DNA from 2 places in the Novosphingobium terrae genome. Region 2 is predicted to be linked to the other one. Evidence: predicted binding sites of a transcription regulator. Region 2 holds the regulator's gene; the other holds the start of a gene.
The links. Region 2 encodes LexA, which represses DNA repair genes until DNA is damaged. Its sites were predicted from a motif close to GTTCCNCNCTTGTTCT; they were not measured.
Positions count from the first base shown of each region.

Region 1: the regulator LexA is predicted to act here: its motif matches at 1,941-1,956, upstream of HGK27_RS05715 (S24 family peptidase).

Region 1 is NZ_JABVZR010000001.1:1,198,494-1,206,891, reverse strand. It holds gene HGK27_RS05725 (MBL fold metallo-hydrolase) at 1-600, opposite strand, end outside; gene HGK27_RS05720 (thioredoxin family protein) at 702-1,211, shown strand; gene HGK27_RS05715 (S24 family peptidase) at 1,230-1,892, opposite strand; gene HGK27_RS05710 (hypothetical protein) at 2,005-2,202, shown strand; gene HGK27_RS05705 (hypothetical protein) at 2,192-2,611, shown strand; gene HGK27_RS05700 (DUF3828 domain-containing protein) at 2,616-3,089, opposite strand; gene cysS (cysteine--tRNA ligase) at 3,129-4,607, opposite strand; gene cobT (cobaltochelatase subunit CobT) at 4,775-6,589, opposite strand; gene fsa (fructose-6-phosphate aldolase) at 6,612-7,262, opposite strand; gene HGK27_RS05680 (primosomal protein N') at 7,464-8,398, shown strand, end outside.
Region 2 is NZ_JABVZR010000001.1:2,848,215-2,856,612, reverse strand. It holds gene gltA (citrate synthase) at 1-142, opposite strand, end outside; gene gltX (glutamate--tRNA ligase) at 154-1,647, opposite strand; gene HGK27_RS12775 (ComEC/Rec2 family competence protein) at 1,790-3,898, shown strand; gene lexA (transcriptional repressor LexA) at 4,235-4,963, opposite strand; gene HGK27_RS12765 (molybdopterin molybdotransferase MoeA) at 5,032-6,231, opposite strand; gene moaC (cyclic pyranopterin monophosphate synthase MoaC) at 6,231-6,713, opposite strand; gene trpC (indole-3-glycerol phosphate synthase TrpC) at 6,718-7,509, opposite strand; gene trpD (anthranilate phosphoribosyltransferase) at 7,536-8,398, opposite strand, start outside.

The DNA of each region.
Region 1 (8,398 bases), 1.6 Mb from region 2:
GGGGATGAAATTCACATCCTTGCCCAGTGGCCACAGTTTTTCCGTGATCGAATCGATCAACTGCTGATGATTACCCTTGGGAAAATCCGTCCGCCCGATCGAGCCCTGAAAGATCACATCGCCCACGATCGCCAGCCGTGATTCTTCGTGGAAGAACACCACATGGCCGGGCGTATGGCCGGGGCAGTGAATCACATTCAGCGTCAGCTCGCCCACGGTGACGGTGTCGCCATCCTGCAGCCAGCGAGTCGGCTCGAAGCTTTTGCCTTCGAGGCCCATGCGGGTGTTGGGATTGTCGAGCCCCTCGATCCAGAAGCGGTCATCCTCATGCGGGCCTTCCAGCGGCAGGTCCAACTCCTGCGCCAGCACGCCTGCCAGACCGCAGTGGTCCATATGACCATGGGTGACCAGCAGCTTCTCCAGCGTGACACCCGCTTTGGCGACGCCCGCCTTCAACTTGTCCAGATCGCCGCCCGGATCGACCAGCGCCCCGCGCATCGTCTTGGTACACCAGATCAGCGAGCAATTCTGCTGGAAGGCGGTGACGGGGATGATCGCGGCGCGCAGCGGCGGTTCGGGCTTGGTGGGATTGGTGGCCATGGCATCGGGAGATAGCGGCGAAAACCATGCGCGCAAAGGGCGTTGCACATCGGCGGGCGCGGCCTATAAAAATCTCAACTCATTTAGTTAGGATTCATGGGATGCGCCTTTTCCTTGCCGCCGCCATCGCCCTCACCTGCACTGCCGCGCCCGCTCTGGCGGCTCCGGCCCCGCATGTGGCGATCTCCAGCTTCGACCAGCTCAACCAGCCACTGCCACTGCCCTATGACGAGAATGCCGATGCCAAGGCTGATGTCGCCAAGGCCACGGCCAGGGCGAAGAAGGAGCACAAGCTGCTGCTGCTCGATTTCGGCGGCAACTGGTGCCCGGACTGCCGCGTGCTGGCCGGCACGATCGAACTGCCCGAGGTTAAAGCCTTCGTGGAAAAGCATTATGTCGAGGTGACGATCGATGTGGGCCGCTACACCAAGAATCTCGACATCTGGGCCGGTTACGGCCAGCCGCCGCGCCCCAAGGGCGTGCCCGCCGTGCTGATCATCGACCCCAGAACCCGCAAGGTGCTGAACCCCGGCCACGAAACGGCCCTGTCCGACGCGCGCCATATGAGCCCGCAAGCGCTGGCCGACTGGCTGGCCAGCTGGACGAAGTGAGATCCTGTGCGGGCGGGTCTAGATCCGCCCGCATTTCCAGACGACTCGCCCGATGATCGCCACCTCTTCCAGCGGCAGATCATAGGGGGCGTAGCGCGGGTTCTCGCTGATCACATGCACCTGCCCCGGCTGACGGAAGGCCAGCCGCTTAACCAGCAACGTCTCCCCCAGCCGCAGCACATGGACGCCGTCACCCCAGTCACGCGGGCGCAGATCGACAAGGATTTCGTCGCCATCATGCAGGGCAGGCTCCATCGAATCGCCCGCCACGGCAATCGCCGAGAGATGCGCGGGATCGAGCCCCTGCCCGCGTAACCAGCGCCGCGCATAGCGGAAGTGGCCAAAGGGCTTTTCCCCCACCACCATGGCTTCCGGCAGCGCCCCCGGCCCCGCCGAAGCATCGAGCGCCAGACGCGGCACATCGACCCAGGCCGAAGTCTCGCGCTTCAAGTCCAGCAGCGAGGATTTATCCTCCACGCCACCCAACTGCGACTCGGCGATGCCGAAGAAGCGGGCCAGCGTGCGCCGGTCTCCCTCCTCCAGCTTGCGCGGACTGCCCTTGCGCACAAATTGTTGAATATATGTGGTATTTCGCCCGATCAATTCCGAAAGCGCAGCCAGGCTGGTGCCGCGCTCACGCGCCAATTCGACCAGTCGGTTGCGCGGATCGGTGCTGTTCATGGCACCATCCTATCATAGGAAATTTCCTAGACAAGTAGGACTTCGAATGGAACATTTAAAGAACATTCTGATTCGGGCTCCACCGCAGGCGCCCAGACGAAAGGGGGCTTTGATGTTGCTCAGAAGGATCGAGACGTTTCTGCGCCACAGCGGCATGCCGTGGACCAAATTCGGGCGGCTGGTGGCGCATGACCCGCGTCTGGTCGGCGATATGCGCAATGGCCGCGTGCCGCGCGATGACCTCGCCCGCCGCATCGAGGCCTTTATCGACAGCCACGCCCAACCGAAGGAGGCCGACCATGCGCTTTGATTTTCACCATGGGCGCGATCTGATCCGCCTCTTCTCCGGCCCCTCGCGCAAGCCCACGGCGCATGATGGCGGCGGCGCGCTGGGCTCCCGGCGGCGGCGCGATCCGGCGCTGCGCCTGCTCGATGCGGTGATGCGACTGGCGGGGCCGGAAAGCGAGCTGATCTCCCACGCCGAAAGGCCCTGGGCCAGCGCCACCTTTTCAGGCACGCGCCACACCATCACGCTGAGCTTCGCGGGCGATCCGGGCATTGCGGCGGCGGAAAGTTTCATCGCCCTGCTGCCCGATCACGAATTCCATCTGCCGGGCCGGCTGGTGGCCGATGCGGGCGTCAGCGAGGTGACGCATCTTACCCAGCCCCGCCCGCTGATGGTGGTCGAGGCCGACCTGCTGCTGCTCAACGAAATCTGAAACTCTAGCGCCGCGCCTTGCTCATGGCGCGGCCAAGGGCGGACCTCAGGCCGCTGCCGCCCGCCGAGTCCCCGATATCCTCCACCGTCCAGCGGCTGCCCTCCTTGATCAGCGAGAGGCGCACATTGCTGTGATCGCTTTTGGTCTGCCAGACGCGCAGCAGCAGCACCGCCCGGCCCGGCCCGGTGAACTGACGGCTGATCGTCTCGACATGGAAGGCATTGGCGTCCCAGTCCTGACAATCGCAAAGCATATCGGTTTCGGAGACATCATCGCTGCCGTGCCGGCGGCTCTGCGACCACATCTGGATCAGTTGCCGGGTCTGCGTGGAGTAGATCGGCGCGTTCCAATATTCCGCGTGTCCGTCCCCGCGATAGGGGTCGTAAATCTGGTTGACCAGAGCATCGAGCGCCCGCCCGTCCCCCAGGCTGGGCGCTCCGGCGGCAAGCAACAGGCTGGCAAAGGTGGCGACGGACATAGAACTCTCCCGGCGTAAACCGGGAGCGTTCTTAACCCTTTACGCCTCCAGCTTCCAGTCCCAGCCGAGCGGGTCGCCATCCATGGCCTCCACACCGCGCGCAGCGAGGTCGTCGCGCAGGGCATCGGACTTAGCGAAATCCTTGTCCGCACGGGCCTGACGGCGGGCGGCGAGGATCTCGTCGATCTCGGCCTCGGTGATGGTGGCGACCTTGGGTTTGAGGCGCAATTCGGCGCGAGTCAGGGCCAGCAGGTTGAGGCCCAGCACCGCATCCATCTCGGCGATCACCGCCAGCTTCTGGCCCAGATCGACCTTTTTCAGCGCCACCACCGCTTCGAGCTGGGTGAGCGCAATCGGCGTGCCCAGATCGTCGCTGACCGCCGCTGCGAAAGCCTCGCGCAGGGGCGCGAACTTCGGCCCCGGCTCGGCGCCCTCGATCACGGAGCCGCCTTCATCGTTGAGGCGCGCGCGCAATTGCTCCACCGCCATCACCAGACGCTTCAGGCGCGTCAAAGCAGCGCCCAGCCCTTCCCAACTGAACTCCAACTCGCTGCGATACTGCGCCTGAAGGCACATCAGGCGATAGGCCAGCGGGTGATAGCCCTTGTCGATCAGCAGTTGCAGGCGGAGGAACTCGCCCGAGGACTTGCTCATCTTGCCGCTGCGCTCGACGAGGAAATTGTTGTGCATCCAGAGCTTGGCGCCGGAATTGCCGGGCACGTCCAGCCCTCCGGAGCAGCAGAAGGCCTGATTCTGCGCGATCTCGTTCGGGTGGTGGATTTCGCGGTGATCGATGCCGCCGGTGTGAATGTCAAAGGGGAAGCCCAGCAGCTGCCCGCTCATCACCGAGCATTCCAGATGCCAGCCCGGCGCACCGCGACCCCAGGGCGAATCCCATTCCATCTGGCGCGTCTCGCCAGCGGGGGTTTTGCGCCAGATCGCGAAATCGGCGGCGTTGCGCTTGCCCTCGACAGCCTCGATGCGGCCCTCGCCCTCTTCGGTGTGGGCACGGGCAAGGCGGCCATAATCGGCCACGCTGGCCACATCGAAATAGAGGCCGCTTTCCAGCTCATAGCAGTGCTTGTCGGCGATCTTTTCGGCGAACTCGATCATCGCGGGCACATATTTCGTCGCCACCGACCATTCCATCGGCTGGCGGATGTTCAGCGCCTTGATGTCGGCCCAGTAAGCCTCGGTGTAATGCTCGGCGATGGCCCAGATGCTTTTGGCCTCTTTCGCGGCCATCTTTTCCATCTTGTCCTCACCGGCGTCGGCATCGTCGGTCAGATGGCCCACATCGGTGATGTTGATGACGTGGGAAAGCTTGTAGCCCTTGAAGGACAGCACCCGCCCCAACACATCGGCAAACACATAAGCGCGCATATTGCCGATATGCGGATAGTTGTAGACCGTGGGGCCACAGCTGTAGACGCGCGCCTCGCCGGGGTGGACGGGCTCGAAGGTTTCGAGCTGGCGGGTCAGGCTGTTGAACAGCTTCAGGGGCGTGGCGTCAGTCATAGCCCTGCCGGTTGGCAAGGCGCGAGGGAAAGGTCAAGCGCCACAGCGCTTTTGGCGGCACCGGCCCGCTCCCTCGCCCGGCTACTCGACGGTATGCTCTGGGTGGCCGGGCGGGGGAGAGGGCCGGTGCCGCCCGGCACGATGCCTCGCATCGTGCCGCAAACGACTCAACCGTCTTCGAAGAGGCCCGCCAACTGCTCGATCATCGTGCCGCCCAGCTGCTCGACATCCATGATGGTCACGGCGCGGCGGTAATAGCGCGTCACATCATGGCCGATGCCGATCGCCACCAGCTGCACCGGCGACTGCTTCTCGATCCACTCGATGACCTTGCGCAGATGGGTTTCCAGATAGCCCGCCGCATTGACGCTCAGCGTGCTGTCATCCACCGGCGCGCCGTCGGAGATCACCATCAGGATGCGGCGGTCCTCCTGCCGGGCCAGCATGCGGTTATGCGCCCAGATCAGCGCCTCGCCGTCGATATTTTCCTTCAGCAGCCCTTCGCGCATCATCAGGCCGAGATTCTTGCGCGCCCGGCGCCAGGGCTCATCAGCCTTTTTGTAAACAATGTGCCGCAAGTCATTGAGACGCCCCGGATGAGCAGGCTTGCCACCGGCCAGCCACTGCTCCCGGCTCTTGCCGCCCTTCCAGGCGCTGGTGGTGAAGCCCAGAACCTCTGTCTTGACCCCGCAGCGCTCCAGAGTGCGGGCCAGAACGTCAGCCGAAATCGCCGCGATGGAGATCGGCCGCCCGCGCATCGAGCCCGAATTGTCGATCAGCAGCGTGACGACCGTATCCTTGAACTCGACATCGCGCTCGATCTTGTAGCTGAGCGACTGCCCCGGCGCGACCACCACACGGGCAAGACGCGCGGCATCGAGCATGCCCTCATCCTGATCAAAATCCCAGCTGCGGTTCTGCTGCGCCATCAACCGGCGCTGCAAACGGTTGGCCAGCTTGGTGACGACGCCCTGCAACCCCTTCAACTGCGCGTCCAGATAGGCGCGCAGGCGGGTCAGTTCTTCATCGTCGCACAGGTCTTGGGCTGCGACCACCTCGTCGAACTGGGTGGTGAAGCTCTTGTAATCGAAGTTTTCAGGCGTTTCCGTCCACGGGCGGTTGGGCCGCGTTGGCAACATGCCATCCTCGGCATCCTCGCTGCCTTCGGAATCGTCGGCATCGTCGGACATTTCGCCATCGGCGTCGTCCTGCCCCTCATCGTCACCGCGCGTCGGCTCGGAGGCCGCCTCCATCGGCTGAGGCATTTCCTGCGAGTCCTCGCCGGGCTGATCGTCGTCATCGGGCTCGTCGCCGGACTCGGGGTTCTCCTCGTCCTCGCCATTGGGTTCCAGCTCGGCGCGGGTCAGCTCCAGATGGCCCAGCATATCGAGCGCCAGATGCTGGAACGCCTTCTGGTCATCCAGCTTTTCCGCCAGAGCCTCGAAATCCTTGCCCGCCTTCTGCTCGATCCACTTGCGCACCATCGCCACGCCCTTGATCGCAGCGGGAGGCACGGGCTCACCGGTCAGATGCTCGCGCAGGATCAGCGACAGAGCCGTGGGCAAAGGCACCTGATCGGGCCGCTCGACACGGGTGATGGGATCGCCCGCGATGCGCTGATCCAGCGCGGCACCCAGATTGTAGCGCACGCCGTCATATTCATTGGCGCCCAAAGCCTCGTAACGCACCTGCTCGATGGCGTCGAAACAGGCGCGCGCGGTCGCTTCGGCGGGCTGGGCGCGGTTGTGCAGCGCGGCATTGTGATGCTTGATGCGCAAGGCATAGCCATCGGCCACGCCGCGCGCCTGCATCGCGGCCTCCAGCGGGAGGCCGCGACCGGGCATGGGCACGCGCATCGTCGTGCCCGAAATGGCAGGCACATCGGCGGACCAGTTCACCTCGACCTCGGCCACATCCGACATCGCGCGCGCGGTGCCGGTAAGAGCCTGCTTGAACCGATCGAGGGGTGTTTCCTCCGCCAATGTGCTTACCTTATTTGAAAAATCAGATCTTCTGGCCGGTCTTGGCCCAGTCGGCCAAGAAACCTTCCAGACCCTTGTCTGTCAACACATGCTTGACCAGACCCTTGATGACGGCGGGCGGCGCGGTCATCACATCCGCGCCGATGCGGGCGCATTCCAGAACATGCACGCCATGACGGATCGAGGCGGCCAGAATTTCGGTCTGGAAGTCATAGTTGTCATAGATCAGGCGCATGTCGCGGATCAGGTCGAGGCCGTCGAAGCCATTGTCGTCATGGCGGCCGATGAAGGGCGAGACGAAGGTCGCGCCAGCCTTGGCGGCCAGCAGCGCCTGATTGGCCGAGAAGCACAGGGTGACGTTCACCATCGTGCCGTCGCCGGTCAGCGCCTTGCAGGTCTTGAGGCCGTCGAAGGTCAGCGGCACCTTGATGCAGACATTGTCGGCGATCTTGCGGAGGATCTCGGCCTCACGCATCATGCTCTCATGGTCGAGGCTGACGACTTCGGCGGAGACCGGGCCATCGACCAGGCCGCAGATTTCCTTGGTGACTTCGATGAAGTCACGGCCCGACTTGGCGATCAGCGAGGGGTTGGTGGTCACGCCATCGAGCAGGCCGGTGGCGGCCAGTTCGGCGATGTCCTTGGTTTCGGCGGTGTCGACGAAGAATTTCATGGCTGGCACTCCTGCGCTGGCGTGATCGGGCGATTCCGCCCCGTGATGCTTGGGCCTATAGGCAGGCTTGGCGCGGAACCCAACCCTTCCTTTTTATACCTGTGCCCCTTCCCCCGCCAGCGCCAAGAGCTTCGTTGATGCCGCATCGTTTTCGCGAAAAACCGGTTCCCACTTTTTCGCACGATGCTCTAGATGACCCCCATGACCCGTATCCGCCTGCTTGTGATGAATGCCGCCCTGCCGGTGCTGGATTACCGCGCCCCCCACGGCATGACGGTGGAGCCGGGCAGCGTGGTGGTCGCGCCTTTGGGCCCACGCCAGATCCTTGGCGTGGTGTGGGAGCCGGAACGCCTGCCCGCCGAGGAGGTGGGCGACAACCGCCTGCGCCCGATCCTTTCGGTGCTGCCGGTGCCGCCCCTGCCCGCGCCTCTGCGGCGACTGATCGAATGGACGGCGGATTACTATTGCGCCTCGCTGGCCTCGGTGACGCGGATGGCCTTGTCCAGCACCGCCGCGCTGCAAGGCGGGCGCACCATGACCGAATACCGGCTGGTCGAGGGCGCCGAACCGGGTCGCCTGACCGCCCAGCGCAAACAGGCGTTGGAAAAGCTGCCGGGCGCTCAAGGCACCTTGCGCGAGATGGCCGAGATTGCGGGCGTTTCGGAAGCGGTATTGCGTGGACTGGTGAACAACGGCCTGATGGAGGCGGTGCAGGTCGATCTCGACCGCCCCTACCCTCCCGCCGATCCCGAACATGATGTGCCCACCCTGTCGGATGGCCAGCAGGAGGCCGCCGACCGCTTTATCGAGGCCGTGCGCCAAGGGCGGCAGAAGGACGGCTTCACCCCCTTCCTGCTCGATGGCGTGACCGGCTCGGGCAAGACCGAGACCTATTTCGAGGCTGTCGCCGAAGCGCTTCGCCTTGGCCGCCAGACTTTGGTGCTGCTGCCCGAAATCGCGCTGACGGAAAACTTCCTGCGCCGGTTCGAGGCGCGCTTCGGCGTGGCGCCGATCCTCTGGCACTCCAGTCTGAAATCGGGCGAGCGGCGGCGCGCGTGGCGCGCGGTGGCCAATGGCAGCGCTCAGGTGGTGGTGGGGGCACGCTCGGCGCTGTTCCTGCCCTATGCCGCGCTGGG
Region 2 (8,398 bases):
AGGTGAAGCCCGGGTCATAGGTGAAGGCGCCGGTCTGGCCGTAGAGCTTGCGGATGTCGATCACATCCGGCCCCACGGAGCCCTTCAGCACAGGAGCTTCAACCTCCTTGCCGCCAAGATTGATTTTGGCGAGATCAGCCACAACAGTTCTCCTTAACTGTGCCCTGCCGTGGCGGGTTGGGCCTGTGCCGCAATGCGGGCCAGGCTCTCGTCACGATCGAGCAAAACCAAAACGTCGAAAATCCCGGGCGAGGTGCCCTGGCCCGTCAGCGCCGCACGCAGCGGCTGAGCCAGCTTGCCAAGCCCCAGATTGAGGTCGGCGGCCATTGCCTTCAGGCTGGCCTCCAGCGGCTCGATGGCCCATTCGGGCTCGGCCGCGAATGTCGCGTGGATCTGGGCCAGCAGCGCGCGGGCCTCCTCGGTCAGCAGGCTTTCGGCCTTGGCATCGAGGGGCAGGGGGCGCTGGGCGAAGAGGAAACCGGCGCCCTGCGCCAGCTCGTTCAGATCCTTGGCGCGCACCTTGAGCACCGGCATGGCGCGGGTGAGCAGATCCATGTCCACATTGTCGCCGGTCACCAGCGGGGCGACCAGCGCGGCCAGGCGGGCATCGTCCGCCTCGCGGATGTAATGGCCGTTGAGGTTCTCCAGCTTCTTCATGTCGAAGCGCGAGGCACCCTTGTTGACATTGGCAATGTCGAACCATTCCACCGCTTGCTCGCGGCTGATGATTTCCTCATCGCCATGGCCCCAGCCCAGACGCAGCAGATAGTTGAACACCGCTTCGGGCAGCAGGCCCATGTCATCGCGATAGGCGTCGACGCCCAGCGCGCCGTGACGCTTGGAAAGCTTGGCGCCATCCGAACCGTGGATCAGCGGGATATGGGCGTAGATCGGATCTTCCCAACCGCCCTCGATGGCATGCATCGCGCGGATGATCACCAGCTGGCGGAAGGCGTTGTTGAGATGGTCGTCGCCGCGGATCACATGGGTCACGCCCATGTCATGGTCGTCCACCACCACGGCGAGCATATAGGTCGGCGTGCCGTCCGAGCGCAGGATGACGAAATCATCGAGCTCGGCATTGGCGACGGTGACATCGCCCTGCACGCGGTCGGAGATGGTCACTTCGCCCTCACGCGGGGCCTTGACGCGCACCACATAGGCCTTGCCCTCGGGCCACTGGTCCGGCGTGGCATCGCGCCATTCGGAGACGACGCGGAACGGGCGCTTTTCGGCAGCAGCGGCCTCGCGGCGGGCGGCGAGTTCTTCCTGCGTGAGATAGCAGCGATAGGCATGGCCCGAATCGAGCAGCCGCGCGGCGACCTGCGCATGGCGATCCGAACGCGCAAACTGGAAAACGGGGGCCTCATCGCCGCCCAGACCCAGCCAGTTCAGACCATCGAAGATCGCCTCGATCGCGGGCTCGGTCGAGCGGGCGCGGTCGGTGTCCTCGATGCGCAAGAGGTATTTCCCCCCATTGGCACGCGCATAGAGCCAGTTGAAAAGGGCGGTGCGAGCGCCGCCGATATGCAGATAACCGGTGGGCGAGGGCGCAAAACGGGTGACGACAGGCCGGTTTTCGACGGAAGAAGTGACAGTCGCGCCATCCTTGGCCACGCCATCACCGTTCACGTCAACACTTGCCATTCACTCGTCCTTCCTGTCACTCTGCCCAACTATGGCCAGCCGTTTCGGCATCACCACTGGGCACACTTTTCGCGCCCCGCGCTTACGGCGCCTGTGGGGCGCCGCTGCATTGCAACACGGCCATAGGACCAGCGGCGCGATCTTGTCCAGCCTTGCCTTGCGGGCAGAACATTTTCTGAACGATGCCGGTGCGGATCGCTGGCCATGGCTGGCCGTGGGGGTTGGCGGTGGCATAGGCCTGTGGTTCACGCTTGCCAATGGCTGGCTTTGGTTGGGCCTATCAGCCTTTGGTATAGGGTTGGCAGCTTTGGCATGGTTGCTGCCCGCTGTTTCCCATGGCCATCTGCGCGGTGCTTTGGCGGGGATGGGGCTGGCTGTGGCGGCGGGTTGCGGGCTGATCTGGGCCAAATCGGCACTGGTGGGCACGCCCGCCATTGTGCAGCCGATGGCCCCGGTGATCACCGCCCGCGTGATGGACCGCTATGCCCAGCCTGCCGACCATCGTTTGCGGCTGGAACTGGCCTTTGCCGAGCCGGGCAGCGGCTGCCCGATTCTGGCGCGACTCTCCATGCCGGACAGCGCCGATCGTCCCGGCCTGACCGAAGGCGCGGTTGTGCGGTTGCGAGCAAGGCTGATGCCGCCGGCCGCTCCGGACCTGCCCGGAGGCTATGATGCGGCACGCTCGGCCTGGTTCGACGGTGTGGCGGCCACGGGCACGGTGATCGGCCCGGTGACGGTGGTGACGCCGGCGCCGGGCGATTCGTGGCTGGCCCGGGCGCGCCATGCTCTGGCCGATCATGTGCGATCCCGCCTGTCAGGCCCGGCGGGCGGCATCGCGGCGGCGTTTGCCAGTGGAGATCGTGGCGGTATCCCCGTCGCCGATGAGCAGGCGATGCGCGACTCGGGCCTGACGCATTTGCTGTCGGTCAGCGGCTTGCATGTGAGCGCGGTGATCGCCGGGGTTTATGTGCTGGCGATCCGGCTGTTGGCGCTGTTCCCATGGCTGGCCTTGCGGGTGCGCCTGCCGCTGCTGGCGAGCGGCTGTGGCGGAGCGGCAGGCATTTTCTACACGTTGCTGACCGGCGCCCAGGTGCCGACCGTGCGCTCGGTGCTGGGGGCCTTGCTGGTGATGATCGGGCTGGCGCTGGGCAGGCAGCCCTTTACGGTGCGCCTGCTGGCGGTGGGGTCGATCTGCACCATGCTGCTCTGGCCCGAGGCGGTGATCGGGCCCAGCTTTCAGATGAGCTTCGGTTCGGTGCTGGCGCTGGTGGTGCTGCATGATTGCGCTCCGGTCCGCGCCTTTCTGGCCCCGCGTGAGGAAGGCTGGTGGCTGCGCATGCTCCGCCATCTGGCGATGATCCTGCTGTCGGGGATGGTCATCGATCTGGCGTTGATGCCCATTGCGCTGTTCCATTTCCATCGGGCGGGGATTTACGGCTCAATGGCCAATCTGGTGGCCATTCCGCTGACCACCTTTGTGTCCATGCCTGCCATCGCGCTGGGGCTGGCGCTGGATCTGGTGGGGATGGGTGGCCCGGCATGGTGGGTTTGCGGGGAATCGCTCGACCTGCTGCTGGCGATTGCCCGGTGGACGGCGCAGCGCCCGGCCTCGGTGACGATGATGCCCGCCATGGATGGGGGGCGGTTTCTGCTGTTTGTAAGCGGCATGCTGTGGCTGGCCTTGTGGCACGGGCGGGGGCGGTTGTGGGGGTTGTTGCTCGCTTTAGCGGCGATCGTTTCACTGGCCTGGCTGCATCCGCCCGATGTGCTGATCACCGGGGACGGCAAGAACATTGGCATCACCGGCGTCCAGGGCCGAGCCCTGCTGATCCTGCGCGAAGGCAAGGGAGGCCGCATGGGCGAGTCCATGCTGGAGGCTGCAGGGTTGACCGGCACGGTCACCCCGCTGACGACATGGCCCGGTGCACGCTGTTCAGAAGGCTTTTGCGCGCTGGATCTCGACCGGGGGGGAAGGCGCTGGCGTCTGCTGATCGCGCGGGGCAAGGGCGAACCCAAGCCTGCCGAACTGGCGCAGGCCTGCGCTCAAAGCGATATCGTGGTGGCGCCGGACAAACTCTATGGCCCGTGCCACCCCAGATTGCTCAAGGCTGACCGTAGCTTGCTGCTGCGCAGCGGCGGCCTGTCGCTGGATCTGGAACACCGCCGGGTGACCACCGTGGAGCAATCTGCCGGCGACCACCCCTGGTGGCGTGCCCCGCACCATGCGCCCCGCGAGGTGCCAGAACCCTGATGTTGCCAGATGCAGTCAAAGCGGGCCTGCGGGAGGAATGCCGATTGGGTGTCGGAGACTGCTCTGGTGAGGTGGCGCGGTGTTGAAATGAGGCCATCTTGGCGATGGACTGCGCAATCCGCCGCAATCATCATAAACATCGCCGCGAAGGCCGATCTTGCCTCAACTGGCACCAGCGCGTTTTCACCGACAGCGAAACGCTCTGATCCTTTGCTGTCGCATGTTCCGAACCGTTGACCTTATGCAGTCAGCTTGAACATGCTCCAGGCCATGCGCCTATGACGCCCATGCGCAAAGCAGAGAGGGAGCAGAACCGTTCTGCCCCCTCCTGAACTATCAGTGATAGCGGCGCAGCAGCCCTGCCAGCTTGCCTTGCACCTGCACTTCGTCAGGGCGATAATATTGCGACTGATAGGTGGCATTGGCCGGATCGAGCCGGATCATGCCACCTTCGCGGCGCAGATATTTCAGCGTCGCTTCCCCGCCGCGTACCAGTGCCACCACGATTTCGCCGTCACGGGCGCTCTCGGTGCTGCGGATCAGGGCGAGATCGCCATCGAGAATGCCGGCCTCGACCATGGAATCGCCCGAAACTTCCAACGCGTAATGATCGCCCGAGCCGAGCAGGGCAGCGGGCACCGGCAAGGTCGACTGGCCTTCCAGCGCCTCGATCGGCACGCCTGCAGCGATGCGGCCATGCAGCGGAATCTCGATCACATCATTGTCCGCACGCAGCGCGGCGACCGGGGCGCCAGTCAGACCAGAGGAGGTCAGCGCGGCAGGGCGGGTGGGCGCCACTGGAGCGGCAGGCGCGCGGGGGGCTGGCGCGGTCCGCGTGCTGCTGACTACATCCTCGGGCTGGCGCAGCACTTCAAGGGCGCGGGCGCGGTTGGGCAGGCGGCGGATAAAGCCGCGTTCTTCCAGCGCCGAAATCAGCCTGTGGACACCCGATTTCGACTTGAGGTCGAGCGCTTCCTTCATTTCCTCGAACGAGGGGGAGACGCCATCCTCCTCCAGCCGGACCTGGATAAAGCGGAGCAATTCGTGCTGCTTGCGGGTGAGCATGCGGATGTCCTTCCTGCCGTTCCGTTTCCGAACGAACAAAGAACATTTATGCAACAATGTTGGAGCCGTCAAGCAAGGGAATGCGTGTCCAGCAGATAAATTCCCACGGTTGCGCCCATTTCGGCGGCATCGGCATCGATGGGCCGGTCGATCAGGCAATTGCTGGCCGCCATTGCTGCCAGAGCGCTGCTGTCACGCATCGGGTTGGGGGTGACGGTTTCGCCATCCCAAAGCCCACGCAGAAATTCCTGGCGTTTGCCGCCTGCGGGCACAGGGGCTGTCAGCCGGGCGCTGACGCGGCGGGGCAGAACCGTGCTGGCGCCCATCATGGCACGCAGCATCGGCAGCAGGAAAAACTGCCCGCACACCAGCCCGGAGACCGGATTGCCCGGCAGGCCAAGAATATGGCACGCGCCTCGCCGCGCATGCATCAGTGGCTTGCCGGGGCGCATCGCCACGCGCCAGAAGGCCAGCTGCGCCCCCCATGCTTCCAGCGCCGGGCGGATCAGATCGTGATCCCCCACCGAAGCGCCGCCCGAGGTGACGATCAGATCGGCCTCGCCAGCGGCCTGCAGAGCGGCGACCAGCGCGGATAAATCGTCTAGCACCGGGCCGATGCGCGTCACCTCCGCGCCCACGGCGCCGACCATCGCGGCCAGCATCGCGCCATTGCTGGCGGGGATTTGGTGCGGCAGGGGATCTGTGCCGGGGGAAACCAGTTCGTCGCCACTGTCGATGATGGTGACGCGGGGCAGGCGGCGCACGCTCACGCTGCCATGGCCGCCCGAAATGGCCAGAGCGATCTGGGCCGGGCCGAGGCGGGTTCCGGCGGGCAGCAAAGGCGTGCCCTGCGTGAAATCCAGCCCTGTGCGGCGGATGTGGCGGCCCGGAGGGTTGGGAGTATCGCCGGTCAGGGTCAGGTGGTCGCCATCGCGTGTGACATCTTCCTGAAGCACCATGGCATCGGCGCCTGCGGGCATCAGCGCGCCGGTGGCGATGCGGATCGCCTCGCCGGGCTGGACGGGGTGAGGCCATGGGTGGCCTGCCGCGCTCTCGCCCACCACGCGCCATGGGCCGGGCAAGTCCTGCGCGCGCATGGCATAGCCATCCATCGCGGAGAGGTCGGCGGCGGGCTGAGTGCGGCGCGCTGCCAAAGGCTCCGCCAGCCAGCGCCGAGCGGCCTGTTCGATGGGCAGGGTTTCAACAGGCAGCGGGGTGATGGTGGAGAGCAGTCGCTGCTGCGCCTCTGCCAGCGGGAGCGGCGGCATCAGGCTGGCCTGCCGGGCGCGTACCAGCTGCCCGATTTGCCGCCGTGTTTTTCGATCAGGCGGATGCCGGTGATCTCCATCGCCTTGTCCACTGCCTTGGCCATATCATAGACCGTCAGCAGCGCGACGGAGACGGCGGTCAGCGCTTCCATCTCCACGCCAGTCTTGCCGGTGAGGCTGGCGCTGGCGGTGCAGCGTAACCCATTGTCTTCAAGAACGAAGTCAACGCTGACGGAATCAAGTGCCAGCGGATGGCACAGCGGGATCAGATCGCCGACCTTCTTGGCGGCCATGATCCCGGCGATGCGCGCGGCGGCCAGCACATCGCCTTTGGGGATGGCGCCATCGCGGATCGCCTCCAGCGCCTGCGGGCCCATCAGGATGCGGCCCTCGGCGATGGCGAGGCGTCTGGTCTCGGCCTTGCCGCCCACATCGACCATGCGGGCATGGCCCTGAGCGTCGAGGTGGGTCAGCTCGGCCATCGGATCAGGCGCCGGTCAGCAGCTGGCGCGTGGCGGCCTCGACATCGGCCTGACGCATCAGGCTTTCGCCGACCAGGAACGTGCGGGCGTTGCTTTGCGCCAGACGCACCAGATCCTCATGGCTGTTGATGCCGCTTTCAGCCACCAGCAGCGTGCCTTCAGGCGCCAGCGGAGCGAGGTGCTCGGTGGTGGCGATGTCGGTCTTGAAGCGCTTCAAATCGCGGTTGTTCACGCCGATCAGGCGGGATGTGAGACGCGCGGCACGTTCCATCTCGGCCTCATTGTGGACTTCGACCAGCACATCCATGCCGCGTTCCAGCGCCGCTGCCTCGATCTCGGCCATCTGGGCGTCTTCCAGCGCGGCGACGATGATCAGGATCGCATCGGCACCGATGGAACGCGCCTCGGCCACCTGCCATGGGTCGATCATGAAATCCTTGCGGATGACGGGCAGGTCGCAGGCGGCGCGGGCGGCGATGAGGTAATCTTCATGGCCCTGAAAATAGGGCGCGTCGGTCAGGATCGAGAGGCAGGCGGCGCCCCCGGCCTGATAGGCGCGGGCATGGGCTGGCGGATCGAAATCGGCGCGGATCAGGCCCTTCGACGGGCTGGCCTTCTTGATCTCCGCGATCAGCGCGAAGCCGGTGGCGGCCTTGGCGCGCAGAGCGGCCTCAAACCCGCGCGGGGCGGTTTGCAGGGCAGCACGTGCGTCGAGGTCCGACAGGCTGGCCAGCGGCTTGCGGGCGGCAACCTCTTCAGCCTTGGTGGCGCAGATTTCGGTCAGCTTGTCGGTCATCGTCGTATCCATCTTTGTCATATCGCTCATCGGACCGCATCGATCCAGCAGTCGAGCAGCGCCTTGGCGAGCCCCTTGTCGATCACCTCGGCGGCTTCCTCGACGCCTTCACGCCAGTTTTCCACCTCGCCCGCCACGCGCAGCGCGGCAGAGGCGTTGAACAGCACGGCATCGCGATAGGGGCCTTCCTCGCCCATCAAGAGCCGGCGCAGGGCATCGGCATTGTAGGCCGCATCGCCGCCCCGCAGCGCGGTGACGGGATGCACCGGCAGGCCCACATCCGCTGCCGAAACGCGATGCATGGCGATGGTTTTGCCCTGCACCTCGGCGCATTCATTGCCGCCTGCCAGCGAGAGTTCGTCCAGCCCCTCATCGCCCGAGACGATAAAGCTGCGCTCCGTGCCCAGAGCTTCCAGCGCCTCGGCATAGATCGGCACATAGGCGGGGCGGGCGATGCCCACCAACTGGCGCTGCACATTGGCCGGATTGGCCAGCGGGCCCATCAGGTTGAAAATGGTGCGCTTGCCCAGCGCCTTGCGGATCGGCGCGATGGGGCCCAGCTTGGGGTGATGCGTCTGCGCGAAGAGGAAGGCGATGCCGATATCCTCAAGCGTTTCGGCGGCGCGCTCCCCGGCGTTGGCGAGGTTCAGGCCCAGCGCCTCCAGCGTGTCGGCGGCGCCCGCCTTGGAGCTGGCGGCGCGGTTGCCATGCTTGGCCACCGGCACGCCGCAGGCCGCGACCACGAGGCTGACGGCGGTCGAGACGTTGAGCGTATGATGGCCGTCGCCGCCCGTGCCGCAGACATCGATGGCGCCCTCGGGGCTTTCCACCGGGATCATGCGGGCGCGCATGGCCAGAGCGGCGCCGGCGATCTCGCTGGCGGTTTCGC